3 regions of the Pseudomonas sp. 1L-C-7-B-C1 genome follow, and region 3 is predicted to be linked to each of the others. Evidence: predicted binding sites of a transcription regulator. Region 3 holds the regulator's gene; each other region holds the start of a gene.
The links. The regulator sigma-54, encoded in region 3, starts transcription at its own class of promoters, with help from an activator protein. The targets are predictions, from matches to a motif close to ANTGGCATNNANNTTGCTNT.
Positions count from the first base shown of each region.

Region 1: nirB (nitrite reductase large subunit NirB) is a predicted target of sigma-54. The motif match lies at 2,045-2,064, and genes of this name have one in related genera.
Region 2: AC0Z8Z_RS05145 (circularly permuted type 2 ATP-grasp protein) is a predicted target of sigma-54. The motif match lies at 4,327-4,346, and genes of this name have one in related genera.

Region 1 covers NZ_JBXAWH010000005.1:343,455-351,283, forward strand. The annotation lists gene AC0Z8Z_RS10775 (bifunctional nitrate reductase/sulfite reductase flavoprotein subunit alpha) at 1-1,687, opposite strand, end outside; gene nirB (nitrite reductase large subunit NirB) at 2,282-4,843, shown strand; gene nirD (nitrite reductase small subunit NirD) at 4,840-5,226, shown strand; tRNA gene AC0Z8Z_RS10790 (tRNA-Asp) at 5,936-6,012, opposite strand; tRNA gene AC0Z8Z_RS10795 (tRNA-Val) at 6,032-6,107, opposite strand; gene rdgC (recombination-associated protein RdgC) at 6,267-7,187, shown strand; gene AC0Z8Z_RS10805 (bile acid:sodium symporter family protein) at 7,457-7,829, shown strand, end outside.
Region 2 covers NZ_JBXAWH010000002.1:417,469-425,297, forward strand. The annotation lists gene AC0Z8Z_RS05130 (acetyl-CoA C-acetyltransferase) at 1-278, opposite strand, end outside; gene AC0Z8Z_RS05135 (transglutaminase family protein) at 1,064-1,915, opposite strand; gene AC0Z8Z_RS05140 (alpha-E domain-containing protein) at 1,912-2,871, opposite strand; gene AC0Z8Z_RS05145 (circularly permuted type 2 ATP-grasp protein) at 2,884-4,293, opposite strand; gene AC0Z8Z_RS05150 (ribonuclease E inhibitor RraB) at 4,749-5,087, opposite strand; gene AC0Z8Z_RS05155 (hypothetical protein) at 5,337-5,573, opposite strand; gene AC0Z8Z_RS05160 (LTA synthase family protein) at 5,742-7,814, opposite strand.
Region 3 covers NZ_JBXAWH010000001.1:464,061-471,889, forward strand. The annotation lists gene mlaE (lipid asymmetry maintenance ABC transporter permease subunit MlaE) at 1-414, opposite strand, end outside; gene AC0Z8Z_RS02095 (ATP-binding cassette domain-containing protein) at 414-1,223, opposite strand; gene AC0Z8Z_RS02100 (KpsF/GutQ family sugar-phosphate isomerase) at 1,532-2,506, shown strand; gene kdsC (3-deoxy-manno-octulosonate-8-phosphatase KdsC) at 2,507-3,040, shown strand; gene lptC (LPS export ABC transporter periplasmic protein LptC) at 3,051-3,623, shown strand; gene lptA (lipopolysaccharide transport periplasmic protein LptA) at 3,610-4,152, shown strand; gene lptB (LPS export ABC transporter ATP-binding protein) at 4,152-4,877, shown strand; gene AC0Z8Z_RS02125 (RNA polymerase factor sigma-54) at 5,067-6,560, shown strand; gene hpf (ribosome hibernation-promoting factor, HPF/YfiA family) at 6,637-6,945, shown strand; gene ptsN (PTS IIA-like nitrogen regulatory protein PtsN) at 6,958-7,422, shown strand; gene rapZ (RNase adapter RapZ) at 7,425-7,829, shown strand, end outside.

The sequences.
Region 1 (7,829 bases), on a different contig from region 3:
CGCCTTCCTTGACTGGGCCCGCACCGCTATCGCTGAGGTAGCGAATCGGACTGCGCACGGTCTCGTCATCTGGCGCGCACGGCCATTGCAAAGACTGATCCCGCAGCCGCCCATAGCTGGCGCCGCGAATGTCGTAGCCCGTGGCGGGGTTCCAGGCCTGTTTGATTTCTTCGAACACCTCCTCTGCCGAGGCGTAACTGAAGGCGTCGGCGAAGCCCATTTCACAGGCGACGCTGGCGATGATCTGCCAGTCGGGCAAGGCCTGCCCCGGCGCATCGACGGCTTTCTGCGTCAAATTGAGGGTGCGTTCGGAGTTGATCATCACCCCTTCCGCCTCGGCCCAGAGCGCGCCCGGCAAAAGGATGTCGGCGTAGCGATTGGTTTCGGTGTCGAGGAAGGCGTCTTGGGTGATGACCAGCTCAGCGGCCTTCAAGGCGTCAATGACCGTGGTGCGGTTGGCGACGCTGGCCACCGGGTTGGTGCAGATGATCCAGCAGGCCTTGATCACGCCGTCGCGCATCTGTTCGAAGAGGTCGATGGTGCCGCCACCGGGCGGGTGCGGAATGCTGCCCTCGGGGATGCGCCAGAGGTCTTCGATGAAGCGGCGGTCGGCGTCCACCAACACCGAGCGCTGTCCGGGAAGTCCCGGGCCCATGTAGCCCATTTCCCTTCCGCCCATGGCATTCGGTTGGCCGGTCAGGGAAAACGGACCGCTGCCGGACCGACAGATCGCCCCGGTCGCCAAGTGCAAGTTGCACAACGCATTGGTGTTCCAGGTGCCGTGGGTGCTCTGGTTCAGGCCCATGGTCCAGCAACTCATCCACTCCTGCGCCGCGCCGATCATCCGCGCGGCTTGACGGATTTCTGCTTCGCCCAGGCCGGTGATCTGCGCGACGTAAGCCGGCGTGTACTCGGCGAGGAACTCGGGCATGACGTCCCAGCCCTGGGTGAACGAGGCGATGAAGTCGGCGTCGGTGTCGCCGTTCTCCACCAGAAGATGCAACAGGCCGTTGAGCAGCGCGAGGTCGGTACCGGGTTTGATTTGCAGGAACAGCCCGGCCTTGTCGGCGGTGGCGCTGCGCCGGGGGTCGACGACGATCAGCTTCGCCCCGGCCTTGACCCGGTCCATCATGCGCAGGAACAGGATCGGGTGACAGTCGGCCATATTCGCGCCGATCACGAAAAACAGATCGGCCTTGTCGAAATCATCGTAGGACCCAGGCGGGCCGTCCGCGCCCAACGAGAGCTTGTAGCCGCTGCCCGCGCTGGCCATGCACAGCCGCGAGTTGGACTCGATATTGGCGGTGCGCACAAAACCTTTGGCGAGTTTGTTGGCCAGGTATTGCGCCTCCAGGGACATCTGCCCCGAGACGTAGAACGCCAGTGCGCAAGGGCCATCGCGATCCAGAATCCCACGCAAGCGCCGGGCGGTTTCGCTGATCGCTGCGTCCATGTCAGCGCGCACAGGCTCGTGACTGCGCTGATGGCGGATGTACGCGGACTCCATCCGCCCCGACTCGGCAATCGCCTGGCCGCAGGTAGTGCCTTTGGTGCACAGACGGCCGAAATTGCTCGGGTGAGTCTTGTCGCCGACCACCTTGATGACTCGGTTGTCCTCGACCTGCAGGACGATGCCGCAACCGACACCACAATAAGGACACACGCTCTTTACGCTGCTGCTCGCCATATTCCGTTTCCTGAAAGCAAAAAAAGACGCCCTGTTCTCATCCGTTGGAAAACGGAGAGCACACGGCGCCTTTGTCGTGAATATGGCAATCGGCGTTGATTGCCTGTGGACACGGTGTTGCAAACGACAGGCCAGCCTGGCCGGAAGACGTGCAGCGGACGGTTTCGGGCGAATTCTGCTCACACGATCAAAGGGCGTTGAGCTTCACAGTGGGGCGCACCAGGGTAAATCGCACCCTTTTCGAGCCGGAACCGTTCGCTATTGAGGGCGATGAGATCGGCTTACGATCACGCTTCTGGCCCGTCAAACCTGCGCGTCTGGCGAGGACGAAAGGCGTCCGACACCTGGACATTCTCCACTGGCACAGCCATTGCTACGTCCCTTATCAAGTCCAGCCTGAACACCCGGTTGGCAGCCCTGGCCGGTCAACGCAGACCGCCAGCCGTCCACGGCATCGGGCTCATCAGGTTGGCGTCGACACTGTGGTCGGGCGGCAACCCTTAAAAGAACAGGCAAAGGCGCCTGGAACCGAGAGGTTCCGGGCGCCTTTTTTTTGCTTTCGAAAAACCTGATTGGCCTTGGCCGGGACTCGATATGACCACCACAGTCGCCCCACTCAACGACGTCCAAACCCTGATCGTCATCGGCAACGGCATGGTGGGTCACCACTGCGTCGAGCAGTTGATCGCCGCCGGCGCCCTTGAGCGCTATCGCATTCATGTGTTCGGCGAGGAAGGCCAGCGCGCCTACGACCGCGTGCATCTGTCCGAATACTTTGGCGGTCGCGACGCCGAGTCACTGGCGATGAGCGCTGCTTCTTTATATGAGCAGACCGGGCTTGCGCTGCACCTGGGTGTGCCGGTGCTGGAAATCGACCGGGTGCGGCGCGAAGTGATCACCGCCAAGGGCCGCTTTGGTTACGACAAGCTGGTGCTGGCGACGGGCTCCTACCCTTTCGTGCCGCCCATCGAAGGCGCTGAAGGCCATTCGCGACTGGTCTACCGCACGCTGGATGACCTCGACACCATTCGCGCCGCGGCCAGTCAGGCGAAACGCGGCGTGGTGGTCGGGGGCGGGCTGCTGGGGCTGGAAGCGGCCAACGCGCTGAAGTCACTGGGACTGGAAGCCCACGTGGTGGAATTTGCACCGCGCCTGATGCCAGTGCAGCTGGATGACCACGGCGGCGCCGCCCTGAAGGCGCGCATCGAAGCGCTGGGGGTTGGCGTGCATCTGTCCCGCGCGACGCAATCCATCAGCGCGGGTGAGGAATACCGCTACCGGATGAATTTCGCCGGCGATGAATTCCTGGAAACCGACCTGATCGTTTTCTCCGCCGGCATTCGTCCGCAAGACGCCCTCGCCCGCCAGTGTGAGCTGGCGCTGGGCCCCCGCGGCGGCATCGCCATCGACGAACATTGCCGCACCAGCGACGCCGACATTTTCGCCATCGGCGAGTGCGCGGCCTGGAACGGCAGCGTCTTCGGCCTCGTCGCGCCGGGTTATCAAATGGCCCGCAACGTCGCGGCGCAATTGTGCGATCTGGACGCCGAGCCGTTCTTCGGGGCGGACATGTCGACCAAGCTCAAACTGCTCGGCGTCGACGTCGGCTCCATCGGCGACGCTCATGGTGCGTTGGCGGGTGCGCGCAGTTACCGGTTTATCGACGAGGCCACCGGCAGCTATCGGCGCCTGGTGGTGTCCGCCGATGGCAAACAGGTGCTCGGTGCGGTGCTGGTGGGCGACAACAGCTATTACGACACCCTGCTGCAATACGCGCAGAACGGCATCAAGCTGCCCGCCGATCCTTCGAGCCTGATCCTGCCCCGTAGCGACGGCGCGCCGACCCTTGGCGCTGACGCCCTGCCCGCCACGGCAACCATTTGCTCATGCCATAACGTGAGCAAGGCGTCGATCTGTTCCGCAATCGACGGCGGCTGCACCGATCTTGCCGGGCTCAAGGCCTGCACCAAGGCGGCCACCGGTTGCGGCGGTTGTGCAGCGCTGCTGAAAAGCGTGTTCGAGCACGAACTGATTGCCCGCGGCGTCACCGTCGATAAAAGCCTGTGCGAGCACTTCGCGTTCACGCGTCAGGAGCTGTACGCCTTCGCCCGCGTTGAAAACATTGAAAGCTTCGACGAGATGCTTGCCCGCCACGGCAAAGGTCATCTGGGTTGCGACATCTGCAAACCCACCGTCGGCTCGATCCTCGCCTCGTGCTGGAACCGGCCGATCATGGACCCGTCGCTGGTGCCGCTGCAGGACACCAACGACACCTTCATGGCCAACATGCAGAAGAACGGCACGTACTCAGTGGTGCCGCGCATCCCGGCGGGTGAAATCACCGCGGACGGCTTGATCGCCATCGGCGCGGTCGCGAAGAAATACGACCTGTACACCAAGATCACCGGCGGCCAGCGCATTGACCTGTTCGGCGCGCAGTTGCACGAGCTGCCGGACATCTGGGCCGAGCTGATCGCTGCCGGATTCGAGACCGGCCATGCCTACGGCAAATCGACACGGACGGTGAAGTCCTGTGTCGGCAGCACCTGGTGCCGTTACGGCGTTCAGGACAGTGTGCAAATGGCGCTCAACATCGAGGACCGCTACAAAGGCCTGCGCTCGCCGCACAAGCTGAAGTTCGCGGTGTCCGGCTGCACCCGTGAATGCGCTGAAGCCCAGAGCAAGGACATCGGCGTGATCGCCACGGAGAACGGCTGGAATCTGTACGTATGCGGCAACGGTGGCATGCGCCCGCGCCACGCCGAGCTGTTCGCCACCGATCTGGACGACGAGACGCTAATTCGCTACATCGACCGCGTGCTGATGTTTTACATCCGCACCGCTGACAAGTTGCAGCGGACGTCGGTCTGGCGCGAGTCCCTTGAAGGCGGGCTGGATTTTCTGAAAGCGGTGGTGATCGAGGACAGCCTTGGGCTCGCTGCCGAACTGGAGGCGCAGATGCAGTTGGTGGTAGACCGTTATGAATGCGAGTGGGCGAACGCGCTGAAGAGCCCGGAGAAGCTCAAGCGTTTCCGTACGTTCGTCAATGACAAGGGCGCTGACCCGGACATTCATTTCGTCAAGGAGCGCAGCCAGCGTCGTCCGGCTCGCGCTGAAGAGTTGAATCTGATTGCCGCTGTGGAGGTTGCACGATGAGCCAGGTCGATGCTGCAGTAATGGAGATGCCGAAGACTCAGGTGTGGCGCGCGGTGTGTGCGCGCGAGGATCTGGTGCTGAATTCCGGCGTGGTTGCGTTGGTCGGCACTGCGCAGGTGGCGTTGTTTTATGTGGCGTCCATTGGTGGCGCGCCGCAGGTGTTTGCGGTGGACAATCGTGATCCGGTCACGGGGGTGAATGTGATTGGTCGGGGGTTGATCGGCAGTTTGGGCGGGGATCTTGTGATCGCTTCGCCTTTATATAAGCAGCATTACCGACTCAAGGACGGTACGTGTCTGGAGGATGCGGCACTGCGGCTGCGGATTTGGCCGGTGCGGCTGGTGGGCGATGTTGTGGAGGTAGATGTCAGCGGCGTTGCTTAGTCCGCGAAGATCAAGTGCGCCTGCCTAACGGCAGACATTTCGCCTTCGGCGAGTTACTTGGAAAAGCACCCCAAGTAACCAAGGGTGCTTGCTCCTGGTTGGGCCCTTCCTTCGTCAGGGTTCCTTCACTCCGGTCTCGCTCCGTGGGCCCGCGCCGAACGGACATCCATGTCCTGACGGCGCTCTCGCCGCATCCATACGGCTCGGCCCACTGCGCGAGACCTGCGTTCAGCCTGCACCCAAGTCGCGATTGGAGGTGACTGAGCCTTTTGTGTAGGAAGATCAAAAGCAGAGCACAAGCAGATCACAAGCAGATCACAAGCAGATCACAAGCAGATCAACAGCTTCCCGGCTAAAGCCGGTCCTACAGTCGGGATCGACGCCACTTCTGCTGGATGCACGCGCCGCTTTTAGTGGGACCGGCTTTAGCCGGGAAGAGGTCGGTGTGAGCGATGCCAGAGTCTCGGGGTGAACCTGATCGTTCCCACGCTCCGCGTGGTAACGCAGCCCCGGACGCTCTGCGTCCTGCAGGCGACGCTCATTCAAGCCTGGGCAAGTTGACGCGGAGGGTCATTAACAGTGCTACCACGCGGAACGTGGGAACAATCATCGATGAGACTGCGCCCACCAAATCCCGGGCACAAAAAAAGCGACCCTAAGGTCGCTCTCTTTGTCGTTACGAGGAGTTCAAGGGCCTCGTAACTCAATATGGCGCAGCGGACGGGACTCGAACCCGCGACCCCCGGCGTGACAGGCCGGTATTCTAACCGACTGAACTACCGCTGCGCGTAACACTTGAAACGAATGGTGGGTGATGACGGGATCGAACCGCCGACATTCTGCTTGTAAGGCAGACGCTCTCCCAGCTGAGCTAATCACCCTTCGCTTCGGTGTGGCGCGCATTCTACGGAGCGATCAAAAAGCTGGCAAGCACTTTTTGAAATAAATTTTATAATCCTTCCAAAGGCTTACATCAGGGTTGGCCGCAGGGTCACAGCAGCGAATAATGCCCCCCTTTGTATAAAGGAGAGATGTACCCCATGTGGTTCAAAAACCTGCTTGTCTATCGCCTGACCCAGGACCTGCCATTTGACGCCGAGGCGCTGGAAACCGCGTTGGCGACCAAGCCTGCACGAGCCTGTGCCAGCCAGGAGTTGACCACTTACGGTTTCATCGCCCCGTTCGGCAAGGGCGAAGACGCGCCACTGGTGCACGTCAGCGGTGATTTCATGCTGATCTCGGCGCGCAAGGAAGAACGCATCTTGCCCGGCAGCGTGGTCAACGATGCATTGAAAGAGAAAGTCGAAGAGATTGAGACCGAGCAGATGCGCAAGGTCTACAAGAAGGAACGCGATCAGCTCAAGGATGAAATCATCCAGGCCTTCCTGCCCCGCGCCTTTATCCGTCGCTCGGCGACCTTCGCTGCCATCGCCCCCAAGCAAGGCGTGATTCTGGTCAACGCTTCCAGCCCGAAGCGCGCCGAAGACCTGCTGTCGACCCTGCGTGAAGTAGTGGGCTCGCTGCCCGTCCGCCCCGTCACCGTCAAAACAGCGCCAACCGCCGTGATGACCGAATGGGTCAAGACCGGCGAAACCGCCGAGCACTTCTTTGTGCTGGACGAATGCGAACTGCGCGACACCCACGAAGACGGCGGCGTTGTGAAGTGCAAGCGTCAGGACCTGACCAGCGACGAAATCCAGCTGCACCTGAGCACCGGCAAAGTCGTCACTCAGCTGTCGCTGGCGTGGCAGGACAAGCTGTCGTTCGTGCTGGACGACAAGCTCGGCATCAAACGCCTGAAGTTCGAAGACCTGCTGCAGGATGAAGCCGAGCAGAACGGCGGCGACGATGCGCTGGGTCAGCAGGACGCCAGCTTCACCCTGATGATGCTGACGTTCGGCGAGTTCCTGCCGCAACTGATGGAGGCACTGGGCGGCGAAGAGATTCCACAGGGGATCTGATTTCACTGCCTGCGTAGGGGCCGGCGTGCTGGCTCCCATCAAGGATGACCTTGCCGCAGATGTATCTGGCGACGGCTGAATGTGGGAGTGAGCTTGCTCGCGAAAAGGCAGGGACATCCGCTGGATCTTTATTGGCTGACAGGCCGTCTTCGTGAGCAAGCTCACTCCCACAGGGACTGCGTCTGCCGCGCGACACCGGGAAGCCGGAACAACAGGGAATCGCCTGCAGTTTCCGGCTCCACTTCATACTCATAAGAAAGGAGCAGGCTATGCGCGCCCTGGCTGCGTTGAGTCGTTTTGTCGGTAATACCTTCGCGTACTGGGTGCTGCTGTTCGCCGTGCTGGCGTTTCTGTTCCCGTCCTGGTTCATCGGCCTCAAGTCGTACATCGTGCCGTCGCTCGGACTGGTGATGTTCGGCATGGGCCTGACCCTCAAGCTCGATGATTTTTCTGAAGTCGTGCGCCATCCCTGGCGCGTGGCTCTGGGTGTGGTCGCGCATTTCGTGATCATGCCCGGCGTGGCCTGGCTGCTTTGCCAGTTGTTTCACCTGCCGCCGGAAATCGCCGTGGGCGTGATTCTGGTCGGCTGCTGCCCGAGCGGCACGTCGTCCAACGTCATGACCTGGCTGGCGAAAGGTGACC
Region 2 (7,829 bases), on a different contig from region 3:
GATGCGCAAAACCGGTTGACCTGAACCCCGGCCACGCTGCCGGCCCAATCGGCGACCAGCGCTGCGGTTTTGGCAATATCGGCGCCTTGATCGCCGATAGGCGTCACGCAGCCCAGTACAATGTCATCGACGTGGTGGGTGTCGAGGTGATTGCGCACTTGCAGTTCTTTCAGCAGCCCCGCCACCAGATCCACCGGTTTGACGCTGTACAAGGCGCCATCCGGCTTGCCCCTGCCCCGCGGCGTGCGCAAGGCATCGTAAATAAACGCTTCGGTCATCCTGTCCTCGTTAACCCGATGAACTGTCTTTTTATAGGCGCGATCGACAGTCGAACTGTCATGGGAGCACTGTCTATCACAAGCGGTATCACAGAGCGCGTTCTTTCGCCTGATCGGTTAACAGGGTAGCTGGTTGTGGGAAGTTTCGGACTCTGACGAACGGTAGCGCGCTATTGAACCAGGGCGGTTTGGTACGCAGGTGTCTAGCAAGCGAATATCTGAGTGATAGCTATTCGCCAAATGTGGTAAAGCAATAAAAATCGAGTGGGTTAATCCTTAACGATCTAAGCCGCACAGCACGTGGGCTCTAAGGTTTAGTCAGTAGCAGTGGCGCTACAACAAAAACGATTCACCCAGCGCCTGCCGCTTGCGATCTGCTGATCGGGGCACCTGCTCTTTTGCCTCACCTTTGCCAACCCTCGCTTTGGTCATACCCAAGGCCCATGGGTTTCTGTCGCTCAGGAATAACAAGAAAGGCATCCACTATGTTCAAGTTCAAACGCTCGAAAATACGCCAGGCTGGATTAATTGTTTTCGCCACTACGCTGCTGCTCATCCTGCCCAACATGACCCGCCTGTTTGGCTGAGCATCCTGCCGCTTGCAAGCGCAGCCCCGACCCCCGACTTGCCTTTGTCCTGAAGGTCACCGGCGGCCGTGCGGGTATCGCGTATTGGACTCGCGAAGTTTTGGGATTTTGGGGGTGGCATTCAGGCGCACCGAGTAGCGCGCCGTTCGGCTGATGGCCGCCGAGCGTTCTTCTGAACGCTCGACCGCTACGGGTTGATCAGCCCTGGCGTTGCACCTGAATCATCGGCGCTGGCGCTGGCTCTTTCGCAGCCGCAGGAATAGCGATCGGCGCCGAGGGCGACACCACCACCTTGGCGTGCATCTGCTCGCAACCACCACCACGGCGCATGCCGCGCACCGGGCAGGCGTCCAGATAATCCAGGCCCACGGCGAGCTTCAGATGCCGCTCCGGGATCGCTAATTGATTGGTCACGTCGAAGCTGTACCAGGCGTCGTCAATCCACGCTTCCGCCCACGCATGGCTGGACAGATGCTCGCTGCTGTCACTGCAGAGATAACCCGACACATAGCGCGCCGGCACCCCCAGACTGCGGGCGCAGGCCAGAAACGCATGGGTGTGGTCCTGACATACGCCGACGCGATTGGCGAACGCTTGCGCGGCGCTCGTGTCGACGGCGGTCGAGCCTGGCGTGTAGGTGATGTGCTCGTTGAGCGCGTGCATCATATCGATCAGCGCGGTGCGGTCGGTGCGCTTGTGGGTCTGCGCGATGGCAAAGGCGCGAATCGCTTCGTCGGCCTCGGTCAGGCGGGTAAAGCGCAGGAACGGCAATGCAGACTGGCTTTCATGTTCCGCCTCGCGCTTCTCGTCGATCTCGACCTGCCCACGCGCGCCAATGACGATGGCTTCATGGGGTTCGTCCAGGGTCAGGACGTGGAGAATGTTGCCGAAGGGATCGATCTGAGCACGCACCGGGCGCGGCAATGCCAATTGCCAGCTCAGCACCTGCTGGCGCTCGCTGTCATGGGGAGTCAGACGCAAATACTGGATGCTGGCGCGGACCTGATCGTCGTAGTGATAGGTGGTCTCGTGGCTAATTGAGAGTCTCATGCAGCCTCCAGGTAAGAAGTGTGAATGACGCTACCCAGTTGGGCCAGAAGAGGGATGAATTCGTTCAACCACTCATGCAGGCCTTCATCGAGGATCTCGTCGATGCCGGTGTAGCGCAGGCGAGCGTCCAGCTCGGCGGCCAGACGCTGGGCGGGACGGCCATTGGCCCCGGGCAGACTGGCGAGAATGATGTCCAGCTCCTCCAGACACGCACGCAATGAGCGCGGAATGTCCGCACGCAACAGCAGCAATTCAGCGACCTGACGGGCACCCGGTGCATCGCGGTAGACTTCCGTGTACGCCTCGAACGAGGACAACGCGCGCAACAGCGCACTCCATTGGTAATAGCCGGCGGCGGAACTGTCTGCCGCCGCGTTGGCGGACGGGCCGCGCAATTCGAGCATTTCATAACGCGCATCGAGCATGCGCAGGGTGTTGTCAGCGCGCTCGATGAAGGTGCCCAGACGAATGAAACGGAAGGCGTCGTTGCGCATGATGGTGCCGTAGGTGGCGCCGCGGAACAGGTGCGAACGCTCCTTGACCCACTCACAGAAACGGCTCATCCCGTAGCGGCTCAACCCCTGTTCGGCGATGCCGCGAATTTCCAGATACGTGGCGTTGATGTTTTCCCACATGTCCGCCGTAATACGCCCACGCACCGCATGGGCACTGGCCCGCGCCGCACCCAGACAGCTGAAGATGCTGGCCGGGTTTTCGGCGTCCAGCGCGAAAAAGTGCAGCAAGCGCTCGGCGTGCAGGTCGCCGTGGCGCTCCAGGTAATCGTCCAGGGTTCCGGTGATCAGCAGTGGCATGGCGATTTCATTGAGGCCATCCCCGCGTCCGTCCTGTGGCATCAGCGACAGCGAGTAACTGACGTCGAGCATCCGGGCGAGGTTTTCGGCGCGCTCCAGGTACCGCGACATCCAATATAAATCCGAGGCAGTTCTACTTAGCATTGGCAGGCATCCTTAATCCTCGACCACCCAGGTGTCCTTGGTTCCGCCACCCTGCGACGAATTCACCACCAGCGAGCCTTCGCGCAGGGCAACGCGCGTGAGACCGCCGGGCACTACACGGGTTTCGCGGCCAGCCAGGACGAACGGGCGAAGGTCGATGTGGCGTGGGGCGATGCCGTTCTCGACGAAGGTCGGACAGGTCGACAGGCACAAGGTCGGCTGGGCGATGTACGCGTGGGGCTTGGCCTTGAGCCGCGCCCGGAACGACTCGATTTCGGCCGCAGTGGCGGCGGGACCGACGAGCATGCCGTAACCGCCAGAGCCCTGGGTTTCCTTGACCACCAGATCGCCCAGGTTGGCGAGCACGTGGGACAGCTCTTCGGGCTTGCGGCACTGCCAGGTCGGCACGTTCTTGAGGATCGGCTCTTCGTCGAGGTAGAAACGGATCATGTCGGTCACGAAGGGGTAGACCGACTTGTCGTCCGCCACGCCGGTGCCGATGGCATTGGCCAGCACAACATTGCCGGAGCGGTAGGCGGCCAGCAGGCCCGGCACCCCGAGCATCGAATCCGGATTGAACGCCAGCGGATCAAGGAATGCGTCGTCGAGCCTGCGGTAAATCACGTCGACCGCTTTTGGCCCGTCCGTGGTGCGCATGAAGACGCGGTCATCGCGCACGAACAGATCGGCGCCTTCGACCAGTTCGACGCCCATTTCCCGGGCCAGAAACGCATGTTCGAAAAACGCGCTGTTAAAGCGCCCGGGAGTCAGCACGACGACGCTGGGGTTATCCAGCGGACTCGAGCTCTTCAGGGTGTCCAGCAGCAGATTCGGGTAGTGATCGATGGGCGCGATGCGTTGCGCGGCGAACAGCTCGGGGAACAGCCGCATCATCATCTTGCGGTCTTCGAGCATGTAGCTCACGCCGCTGGGGGTGCGCAGGTTGTCTTCGAGCACGTAATACGTGCCATCGCCATCACGCACCAGATCGACGCCGGAGATATGCGAATACAGGTCGCGATGAAGATTCAGGCCCTGCATCGCCAACTGGTATTGCTCATTGGCGAGGACCTGTTCGGCGGGAATGATCCCGGCCTTGATGATGCGCTGCTCATGATAGAGGTCAGCGAGAAACATGTTCAGCGCCTTGACGCGCTGAATGCAACCGCGCTCCACCACCCGCCATTCGCTGGCCGGGATACTGCGCGGAATCGTATCGAAGGGGATGAGCCGCTCGGTGCCCTGCTCGTCGCCGTACAGCGTGAACGTGATCCCGGCGCGATGAAACAACAAATCGGCCTCACGCCGGCGCTGTGCGAGCAACTCAGGCGGCGCTTCGCCCAGCCAGCGGGCGAATTCCCGATAATGCGGACGGACTATGCCGCCCGCATCGTACATCTCGTCATAAAAGGTGCGGATCATGCCGTACTCCTTGTCACCATGGACACCAGAGCCTTCGCAAGGCCCGTGCCATCGGCATAAACGCTTGAAAATCAACGGGTTGATTTAAACAGCCGGAGCGCCCGCACCATTCCTGTGCGCGATGCGCCCTGACCTGTTACCTGACGCTCCATGGCGAAGCGTCCCGCGCTTGGAAAAACTATCGCGCGCATAGCCAGAGTTCATTTCCGCCCGGTACGTGAGCTCAGCATAATTGCCCCATACCGCAGACCAACCCGCCGGATTACACAGGGCGATTGGCTACAAAACCTTATTCGCAGCATCGCTGCAGACAACCGATATTCCCTTTCCGCCGCTCCCAAGAGAGCGGCTTTTTTTTGCTTGTGATTCAGCTCGGTGCATCTCCCGCCCCACTTTTGTCGTGGAGCCGGGAGACAGCGTTTGAAGATCGGCGCAATGGCTTCAGCGCCTCAATGTCAATGAAGGCGCTGGAGTACCTGTTTGACGCCCCAGCCTTCGACCTCCCCGTCCAGACCGACAATCGCGGTCTGGAAATCCTGCTCGAAATCGCCTATCCCGTCGTAGGTGGCGTACATCACTTTGCTCAGTTCCAGGTGCCAGGCACCGTCTTCCAGTGCATTGAGCTGGACATTGACTGACTCGCCACGAAATTTTTCCGCAGCCTGACGCGCCCGGTCCTCATCCGGAAAGGTGGCATAGAACTCAATGGGGTGAATGCGTGCGAAGTCGAAACCGCCTTCTTTCATGCAGCGCAGAACATGGCTGCTGACGTCTTCTTGATAGGCTGTGCTCATGAAACGTCCTCCTATGCAACGATAGATAGAGTTTCAACTATCCCGAAACACCCCTCGATGGCGAGGCGTGTAGCGGCAGGTCATCTGCCGCCCGGGACTCAAGCATGTCGCTGACAAGGCCGGTGCGCTTTACAAAACGGGCATACGTACGCGAGCGGACTCGGGTAGATGCATCACCGACCTCGCTGGCAGAGTACGCCCATTGATAGCGCGTTGCCAATTGGCAGGATGCCGTGAAATGCAGGCTTCTTACGAAGCCTCGACGATGGAGATGATCTGTACCGCGTTCTGCTCTTTGAGTGTCTTCACGGTGGGCTCGGCAGTGCGACCGTCGAGGTCGATCAGATCAAGATCACTGGCGACCGGAAACAGGATCGGACGGAGTTGCTGCGCAGCCTCTTCTTCACTGGGACGGTGATCGGATTCAAGATCGAGGGTTTGCTGCACACCGTCTTTGTCCAGAAACGAAATAGTCCACACTTTCATCAATGTCTCCTCAGTAAAGGCCTGACTACAGCCTGTTGATCTTGACCCTTGCGGCGCAACGACGTTCAACCCGAATCGTCAGCGCACGCCGGACCTTCATAGCTTCAACTCATTATGCGCGGCAAAAAAAACGCCCCGGTGTCGGGGCGTTTTTTCATGTGGCTGCCGTTATTGTGGCTTGGCGTCTTTGACCCCTGCCGTGTTGTCCAGCAGGCTCCTGGTCGCGGTCTGCAGGAAGCTGTCGAGCTTCTTGCGCAACTCGGCGACGTCCGGCGCGTTCGGCATCAGCTCGGCATGGGGCTTTCTGCCCAACTCGTAGCTGTACACCTTCGGCTCCATTTCCTTGGGTTCGATCAGGATCCGGTTACCGGTGACCAGCGCCACGGTCTGCTCGCTGCCCGATGGCTTGATCACACCGAAGCCCTCGTCTCCCGCCGGCAGATTGAGCAGGTCGCGGCCCCAGCACTGGTGCACGGTGTCCCCACCCAGGCGGCCCATGATGGTCGGCACGATGTCGATCTGCGTGCCGACGATGCTGCTGCGCTTGCCGAACTTGTCTTGCAGGCCCGGGGCGATCATCAGCATCGGCACGTTGAAGCGGCCCAGGTCCATCTCGGTGATCTGCTCGTTGTTGCCGAAGCCGTGGTCACCGACGACCACAAACAGCGTGTCCTTGTAGTACGGCTCTTTCTTGGCCTTCTCGAAGAATTGACCCAGCGCCCAGTCCGAATAACGCATGGCGGTGAGGTGTTCATCCAGTGTGCCATGCCCGGTCACGCGCTCGACCGGCAGATTGGCCGGCAGTGCGTACGGCGTGTGGTTGGACAGGGTTTGCAGTAAGGCATAGAACGGCTTGCCTTTGGCTTCGCGGGCTTTCAGTTCTTCGGCGCCACGGTCGAACATGTCCTGGTCGGACACACCCCAGGTCGGATCCGAGAACACCGGATTCACGAAGTCATTGCGGCCAATGAAGTTGGTCATGCCCTGGTTGCTGAAGAAGCCGGACTGGTTATCCCAGGCGAAGTCACCGTTGTAGACGTAAACGTCGTCATACTTGCGCGCGCTGAGCAGCTGCGGCAGACCGGACAGCTTGTGACTGCCTTCCGGCGTCTGCATCAGGTATTCGAAGCCCGGCAGGTTCGGGAAGCACGCCATGGTCGCGAACATGCCCTGATGGGTGTGCGTACCGTTGGAGAAGAAACGATCGAACAGCAGACCTTCCTGGGACAGTTTGTCGAAGTAAGGCGTGATGTTTGATTCATCACCCAGCGCGCCCACGGAATGACCGGCGAAGCTCTCCATCAGGATCACGACGACGTTCTTGATCGGCAGCGTGTTGGCCGCCGGTGGCGTGAAATCGCGACGCACCGCAGCTTTTTCTGGATCGATCAGCTTGTCGTTGGCGGTCAGCAGCATGTCGCGGACGATCTGCTGGGCTTCGGCCTGAGGCAGGGTCGCTTTCCAGATGTTGTCACGGTCCTCGGACATCCGGCTCTTGGCCGCCGCGATCAGCGTCAACGTGCCATTCAGGCCCAGGGTGTTGGCGAAGTTGGATTCAGTGGTGTAAGCATCGCCCCAACGCAGCGGCGGGCCCTGGCGCAGGGTGCCGCGAGCGGCGATGACGGCTACCACCAGACACAGCAGGAAAACCACGGCGCGCTTGTACAGCGGCGCGACCACGCGGTTGTCGGCGCTGGCAACGTTGAAGCCGCCACGGGGCCGGGTCAGGCGATCAACCCCTTTGAAGACCAGGCTCAGCAGCCAGGTCAGCAGTGCCCAGGCCAGCAGATAGCGAACCACCGGATAGCCGTACCAGATCATGCTCAGAACGGTTTTCGGGTCTTCTTTGACATACTGGAAAACCAGGCCATTCAGGCGCTGGTGGAACTCACGGTAGAAATCCATCTCCATCAGGCCGAAGAACGCGGTCAGACTTGCAACCAGCGTCAGCCAGAAGCGAAACACCCCACGGGCCGCCATCATGCGCGCGCTGAACAGCGAGAGCAGAAGGGGAATCAGAATGTACACAACCAGACGCAGATCGAATCGCAGGCCATTGCCGAACGCCTCGACGAACGCCGAAGCCGGCGTCGCGCCGATGCCTTCGCGGTTATAGACCAGCAGCGCAACGCGCAAAAGGGTGTACAGGACCATCAGCACCAGGCCGCTCAGGAGCGTATAGGCCAGGTGCGATTTGACGGTAGGTTGCGGCGCGCGCGCCGGGGCGTCCGTTTTGGCCATGTGTTGTGGGATCCG
Region 3 (7,829 bases):
CATCTCGAGGCTGGACAGCTGCTCGGTGGATTTCATGTTGCCGATTTCAGCGGTCAGAGCAGAGCCCGCACGACCGGCGAACAATAGAGCAGTAACCACCGGCCCTAGTTCACGCAGCAGCGTCAGGGCAACCATCTGCCCCACAGCCTGTTCAGAGCCATACTTGGCAAGAATGCTGAAGCCTTGCAACGCCAGTACCATGCCGATGAACACGCCGGACACGACAATAATGGCCAGGGACATGACGCCCACAGAGTGCAGCTGACGAACCAGCAGCTGAAAACCGCCGCCGATTCCGCCGCGCCCAAGCAACGCATGAACCAGAAAAATCCCTGAACGACCCAGCACTGCAACAATATCGATCGCCGAACGCCCCATCAGGCGTACGCGATCCATTAAAGACTTTCTGCGCATCAGCGCTTCCCCAAAAGATCGTCGCGATAATCCGGCGCCGGGTAATGGAAAGGCACCGGCCCGTCGGGATCACCCGTCATGAACTGACGTATACGAGGGTTATCCGACTCCATCAGTTCCTGCGGCGTGCCCTGCCCCAGCACCTGACCGTCACCCACGACATAGAGGTAGTCGGCGATGCTGGCAGTCTCGGCGAGGTCGTGGGACACCACGATACTGGTGATGCCGAGCGCATCGTTCAGCAGCCGGATCAGACGAACCAGCACGCCCATGGCGATCGGGTCCTGGCCGACGAAGGGTTCGTCATACATGAGGATCTGGGGGTCCAGCGCGATGGCGCGCGCCAGCGCTACACGGCGTTTCATGCCACCCGACAATTCGTCAGGCATCAGGTCGACGGCGCCACGAAGCCCGACCGCCTGCAGTTTCAGCAGGACGATGTCGCGGATCATGTCTTCAGGCAGCTTGGTGTGAACCCGCAGCGGGAACGCCACGTTTTCGAAAACGTCGAGGTCGGTGAACAGCGCGCCGCTCTGAAAGAGCACGCCCATCTGCTTGCGCGCATCGAAAAGATCGCTGCGCGAAAGCTTCGGCAAGTTCTGGCCATTGACCCAGACTTCACCTGCGCTTGGACGCAGTTGTGCGCCCATCAATCGCAGCAGGGTGGTTTTACCACTGCCCGACGGCCCCATGATGCCGGTGACTTTGCCCCGGGGGATGCGGATGTCCACATTATTGAAGATGCTGCGCGCACCGCGCTTGAAGGAAACGCCCTTCAGCTCGACCGCGTAGGCGTTATCGGCACTCATCTAAACTCCTTGCGATGCAACCTGTCTCTCAGATGCCGCGTTCTTGACGAACGACACACTTTTGGAGGGGCCGAACAAGCGGCGGACTATACCACCGCTGTCGCACGCCGCCCAAGCTCCAACGTGTCAAGTCGCAAACAAAGAAGGGTATTAAGGACGGTGTGGAATTTTCGTACCCACCGCCAGCCTTTATCACGCTGCTGCTGAAGGACGTCTCCGTTCATTAAACAAACAGCAACGATGAAGCGTGAGGCTTTTGAACATTGCCGCTATAATCCCCGGCCTTTCACCATGCGACCCCTTCCGATATGTCCACTGCGCGCAATCTGATTGAATCGGCACAGAGCACCATCCGCCTTGAAATAGAAGCTGTGGAAGGTTTGCTTGCGCATATAGATGCCGATTTCGTCAACGCGTGCGACATGATTCTGGGCAGTCAGGGCCGCGTGGTCGTGGTAGGCATGGGCAAGTCAGGGCATATCGGCAAGAAGATCGCCGCCACCCTCGCCAGCACCGGCACCCCTTCGTTTTTCGTGCACCCGGCCGAGGCCAGCCACGGCGACATGGGCATGATCACCAGCGCTGACATCATCCTGGCCCTGTCCAATTCGGGTACGACAGCCGAGATCGTCACATTGCTGCCGTTGATCAAGCGCCTGGGCATCAAGATGATCAGCCTGACCGGCAACCCGGAGTCAACGCTGGCCAGGGCCGCAGACGTCAACCTCAATGCGCGGGTCGAAAAAGAAGCCTGCCCGCTGAATCTGGCGCCCACCTCCTCCACCACGGCGGCGCTGGTCATGGGCGACGCCCTGGCCGTTGCGCTGCTGGACGCCAGAGGCTTCACCGCCGAAGACTTCGCCTTTTCCCACCCGGGCGGTGCGCTGGGTCGCCGGCTGCTGTTGAAGGTCGAGCATGTCATGCACACTGGCGTCGACCTCCCGCAGGTTGCACGGGGCACGCCGCTTCGCGATTCGCTGATGGAAATGACCCGCAAGGGGCTGGGCATGACTGCCATCGTCGAGAGCGATGGCCGCCTTGCCGGTATCTTCACGGACGGTGATTTGCGTCGCACCCTGGATCGCCCGATCGACATACGCCAGGCCAGCATCGATGAAGTGATGACCGTCCACGGCAAGACCGTGCGCCCGGAGATGCTTGCGGCCGAAGCCTTGAAAATCATGGAAGACAACAAGATCGGCGCACTCATCGTGGTCGACGAGAACGATCGCCCTGTTGGCGCGTTCAACCTTCAAGACCTGCTCCGCGCAGGAGTCATGTAAATGAGCGCCGATATGAATGACCTGATGCAACGCGGCAAGAACATCAAACTGGCGATCTTCGATGTCGATGGCGTGCTCACCGATGGGCGCCTGTATTTCCTCGAAGACGGTAGCGAATTCAAGACGTTCAACACGCTCGATGGCCAGGGCATCAAGATGCTCATCAACTCGGGCGTTACCACCGCCATCATCAGCGGACGCAAGACCCCCGTGGTTGAGCGGCGGGCGAAGAACCTCGGCATCGCACATCTTTATCAGGGCCGCGAAGACAAACTCGTGGTCCTTGATGAGCTTTTGCAGCAACTGAATCTAAGCTACGAGCAGGTCGCGTATCTGGGTGACGATTTGCCTGATCTGCCGGTCATTCGCCGGGTCGGTCTGGGCATGGCGGTTGCCAACGCTGCCGGCTTCGTCCGCGAGCATGCCCATGGCACCACCCAGGCACGTGGCGGCGAAGGCGCTGCCCGCGAATTCTGCGAGTTGATCCTGAAAGCTCAGGGTAACCTCGAAGCGGCTCACGCCGCCTACCTATAGAAGTGCATTTATGCTGAGCAAAAAGTTTCGAACATTTCTGCTGTTCGGGGTGCTGGCTCTGCTGCTGGCAGCGGTCGGCTACTGGAACATCAGTCCGGAAAGCTTCCTCGATCAACCCAAGGCTGCCGTGGATGAAAGCGCTGTCGATTACTATGCGACCAACGCCCACAGCATTCAGTACCTGCCCGACGGGACCATGCAGTACGACATGACCGCCGACAAGGTCGAGCACCTGAAAGCCACCGACGTCACCCTGATGACTACGCCGGTGCTGCAGATGTATCGAGGTTCGACCTTCCCCTGGCATGTACAGAGCGTTCGTGCCGAGGTGTCGCCGGGCGGTGATCACGTCGAGCTGATCGACTCGGTGCGCATCAACCGCACCGACGAAAAGAACCGCACCACTATCATCACCAGCAGCCGCATGACTGTATTCCCGCAGAAGCAATATGCGGAGACTGCCCAACCCGTTAGAATCGACGGCCTTGGCGGTGTAACGACCGGCACGGGTATGAAAGCGTATCTGAAAGAAAGCAGGATGAACCTGCTATCCAACGTAAGAGGACAGTATGAGGCTCGTTAAAACCCTTCCTTTTTTGCTCGGCCTGAGCGCAGCACTGGGAAGCGCGAGCGCCTGGTCTCTGCCGACGGATCGCGATCAACCCATCCACATCCAGTCGGATGACGCGCAGCTGGACGACAAGCAAGGCATCGCCACTTACAAAGGCAATGTCATCATCACCCAGGGCACGATGAAGATCACCGGCAACACTGTGACCATCACCCGCACACCGCAAGGCGACGTGGACGTGTTCACGTCCGTGGGCAACCTGGCCTACTACGAGCAGAAGCCATCGGTGGACAAGCCGATCGTTCAGGCCTGGGGTGTCACTATTCAATACTTCGCGGCGCAGAACCGCATCGTGCTGATCGACAAAGCCAAAGTGGTCAACGACGGCAACACGTCCGAAGGCGAGAAAATTGTCTATGACACCGTCAAGCAGGTCGTGAACGCCGGCCGCGCCAACGGCACCAAGGTCACCGCACCACGCCCTCGCATCGACATGGTCATCCAGCCGAAAAAGAAAACCGACCAGCAGAAGGCCCAGTAATGGCAACGCTGAAAGCCCAACACCTGGCCAAAGCCTATAAAAGCCGCCAGGTCGTACGTGACGTCAGCCTGTCCATCGAGAGCGGCCAGATCGTAGGCCTGCTCGGCCCCAACGGCGCTGGCAAGACCACCTGCTTCTACATGATCGTCGGCCTGGTTCAGGCGGATCAGGGTCGCGTGCTGATCGACGACCAGGACGTCAGCCACCAGCCGATGCATGGCCGCGCCCGTGCCGGTATTGGCTACCTGCCACAGGAAGCGTCGATCTTTCGCAAGCTCTCCGTCTCGGACAACATCATGGCGATCCTCGAGACCCGCAAGGAGCTTGATCGCGCGGCCCGCCGCAAAGAGCTGGAAAGCCTGCTGCAGGAATTCCACATCACCCACATCCGCGACAACCTGGGCATGAGCCTGTCGGGCGGTGAACGCCGCCGTGTGGAAATTGCACGCGCCCTTGCCACTTCGCCGAAATTCATTCTGCTCGACGAACCGTTTGCCGGTGTTGACCCTATTTCCGTAGGCGACATCAAGCAGATCATTCACCACCTCAAGGCCAAAGGGATCGGCGTGCTGATCACTGACCACAACGTGCGTGAAACGCTGGATATCTGCGAAACCGCCTACATCGTCAACGATGGCCAGCTGATTGCCGAAGGCGACGCCGAGTCCATCCTGGCCAACCAGTTGGTCAAGGAAGTGTATCTGGGTCACGAGTTCCGCCTGTAACCGCAGTGATGACATGAGGTCGTGCGCCCTCCCATAACGGATGCCATCGCCGACCTCGTTTTTTAATTGTCATCACACTCTAGGCAAACCCTCCAGCTTCAGGCATATAATTTGCTTAAGTTGGCGCCCTCGGCGCCCTGGTAGTAAATGGCGCGCAGTGCGCCGGCGAATAAGGTGTTAAGCCCTGCCATGAAACCTTCGCTAGTCTTGAGAATGGGCCAGCAGCTGACGATGACACCTCAGCTGCAACAGGCAATCCGCTTGCTTCAGTTGTCGACGCTGGATCTCCAACAGGAAATTCAGGAGGCGCTGGAGTCGAACCCGATGCTGGAACGGCAGGAGGAAGGCGACGATTTCGACAACGCCGACCCCTTGGCCGATAACGTAGAGCAAAAGCCCAACGCTGACGTTCAGGAACCCACTTATCAGGAGTCGGCGCCTACCGTCGACAATCTGGATGAGGGTGACTGGAACGAGCGCATCCCCAACGAACTGCCGGTCGACACGGCGTGGGAAGACGTCTATCAGACCAGCGCCAGCAGCCTGCCCAGCAATGATGATGACGAGTGGGATTTCACCACCCGCACCTCCGTTGGCGAGAGCCTGCAAAGCCACCTGCTCTGGCAGCTCAACCTGGCGCCGATGTCGGACACCGATCGCCTGATCGCCGTGACCCTGATCGACTGCATCAACAACCAGGGCTACCTCGACGAAACACTCGACGAATTGCTCGACGCGTTCGATCCCGAGCTCGATATCGAGCTGGACGAAATCGAAGCCGTTCTGCACCGCATCCAGCAGTTCGAGCCTGCGGGCATCGGCGCTCGCAACCTGAGCGAATGCCTGCTGCTGCAACTTCGCCAGTTGCCGGCCAAAACCAAGTGGCTGGCAGAAGCGCAGAAGCTGGTCAGCGAGTACATCGATCTGTTGGGCAGCCGCGACTACGCGCAACTGATGCGCCGCATGAAGCTCAAGGAAGACGACCTGCGCCAGGTCATCGAGCTGGTCCAGAGCCTCAACCCGCGCCCGGGCTCGCAGATCGAATCCAGCGAACCCGAATACGTCGTACCTGACGTCATCGTGCGCAAGGACAACGAGCGCTGGTTGGTGGAGCTGAACCAGGAATCCGTGCCGCGCCTGCGGGTCAATCCGCAATATGCAGGCTTTGTGCGTCGCGCCGATACCAGTGCCGACAACACGTTCATGCGCAATCAACTGCAAGAGGCGCGCTGGTTCATCAAGAGCCTGCAGAGCCGCAACGAGACGCTGATGAAGGTGGCCACGCAGATCGTCGAACACCAGCGCGGCTTTCTGGAGTACGGCGACGAGGCCATGAAGCCGCTGGTTCTGCATGACATTGCTGAAGCGGTTGGCATGCACGAATCGACGATTTCCCGGGTGACCACGCAGAAGTTCATGCACACGCCGCGCGGGATCTACGAGCTCAAATATTTCTTTTCCAGCCACGTCAGCACCTCGGAAGGCGGCGAATGCTCGTCCACGGCGATTCGCGCGATCATCAAAAAACTGGTCGCTGCGGAAAATCAGAAAAAGCCGTTGAGTGACAGCAAGATCGCTGGTTTACTGGAAGCACAAGGCATTCAAGTGGCCCGTCGCACAGTCGCCAAGTACCGCGAATCCCTCGGGATCTCGCCGTCCAGCGAACGCAAGCGACTGATGTAAAGGTCACACGTCAAAGCGTTCCAGTGGCAGGCATCACGCCTGCCTCTTAATGCACTGGCAACGAAGGAGAAGCTGTATGCAAGTCAACATCAGTGGACACCAGCTGGAAGTGACTGAACCTCTGCGTACCTACATCGGCGAGAAACTCGCCCGATTGGAGCGCCACTTTGACAAGATCACGAATGTGCAGGTCACCATGGAGGTCGAGAAGCTCAAGCAGAAAATCGAAGCCACCTTGCACGTTCCTGGCGCTGAAGTGGTTGCCAACGCCGAACACGACGACATGTATGCAGCCATTGACCTGCTTGCCGACAAGCTTGACCGCCAACTCAAAAAACATAAGGAAAAACAGCAAAGTCTGCTGCAAGGCGCGACTGCTCGCTGACACTCCCCACCCATGATCCGACTTGAAAATATCCTGACCCCTGGCCGTTCACTCGTGAACGTGCCAGGCGGCAGCAAAAAAGCCGTACTCCAAAGCATCGCCAAAATGATCGGCACGCAAGTGCCTGATCTGGATGAGCAGGTCGTGTTTGAAAGCCTCATTGCCCGTGAAAAGCTCGGTTCCACCGGATTCGGTAATGGCATCGCCATTCCCCACTGTCGGCTGAAGGGCTGTTCAACGCCTGTTAGCGCCGTACTCCATCTGGAAAAGCCCATCGATTTCGACGCCATCGACGGCGCACCGGTTGACCTGCTGTTTGTGCTGCTGGTCCCGGAAGCGGCCACTGATGCTCATCTGGAACTCCTGCGCCAGATCGCCAGCATGCTCGACCGTGACGATGCGCGTAAGCGCCTGCGCGGCGCCAAAACCGACGAAGAGCTCTACAACGTCGTGCTCGACGTCCAGAACGGTCACTGACCATGCGCATGATCATCGTCAGCGGCCGCTCCGGCTCCGGCAAGAGCACGGCCCTTGATGTCCTTGAAGACAGCGGTTTCTACTGCGTCGACAATCTGCCTGCCGGCCTGCTACCGGAGCTGGCCGAACGCGCGCTGATCAACAGCGAACTGGCTGAGCCGCTGCTAGCGGTCTCGATCGACGCACGCAACCTGCCCAGTCACCTGACGCGATTTCCGCGCATGCTCGCCGAGGTGCGCGCCCGGCACATCCAGTGCGACGTGCTGTTCCTCGATGCAGATGAACCTACCCTGCTCAAGCGTTTTTCCGAGACCCGTCGCCGTCATCCGCTGAGCACGGCGACGCGCTCGCTGGCCGAAGCGATCCGTGACGAGAAAACCCTGCTGGGTCCGATCATCGATCTGGCT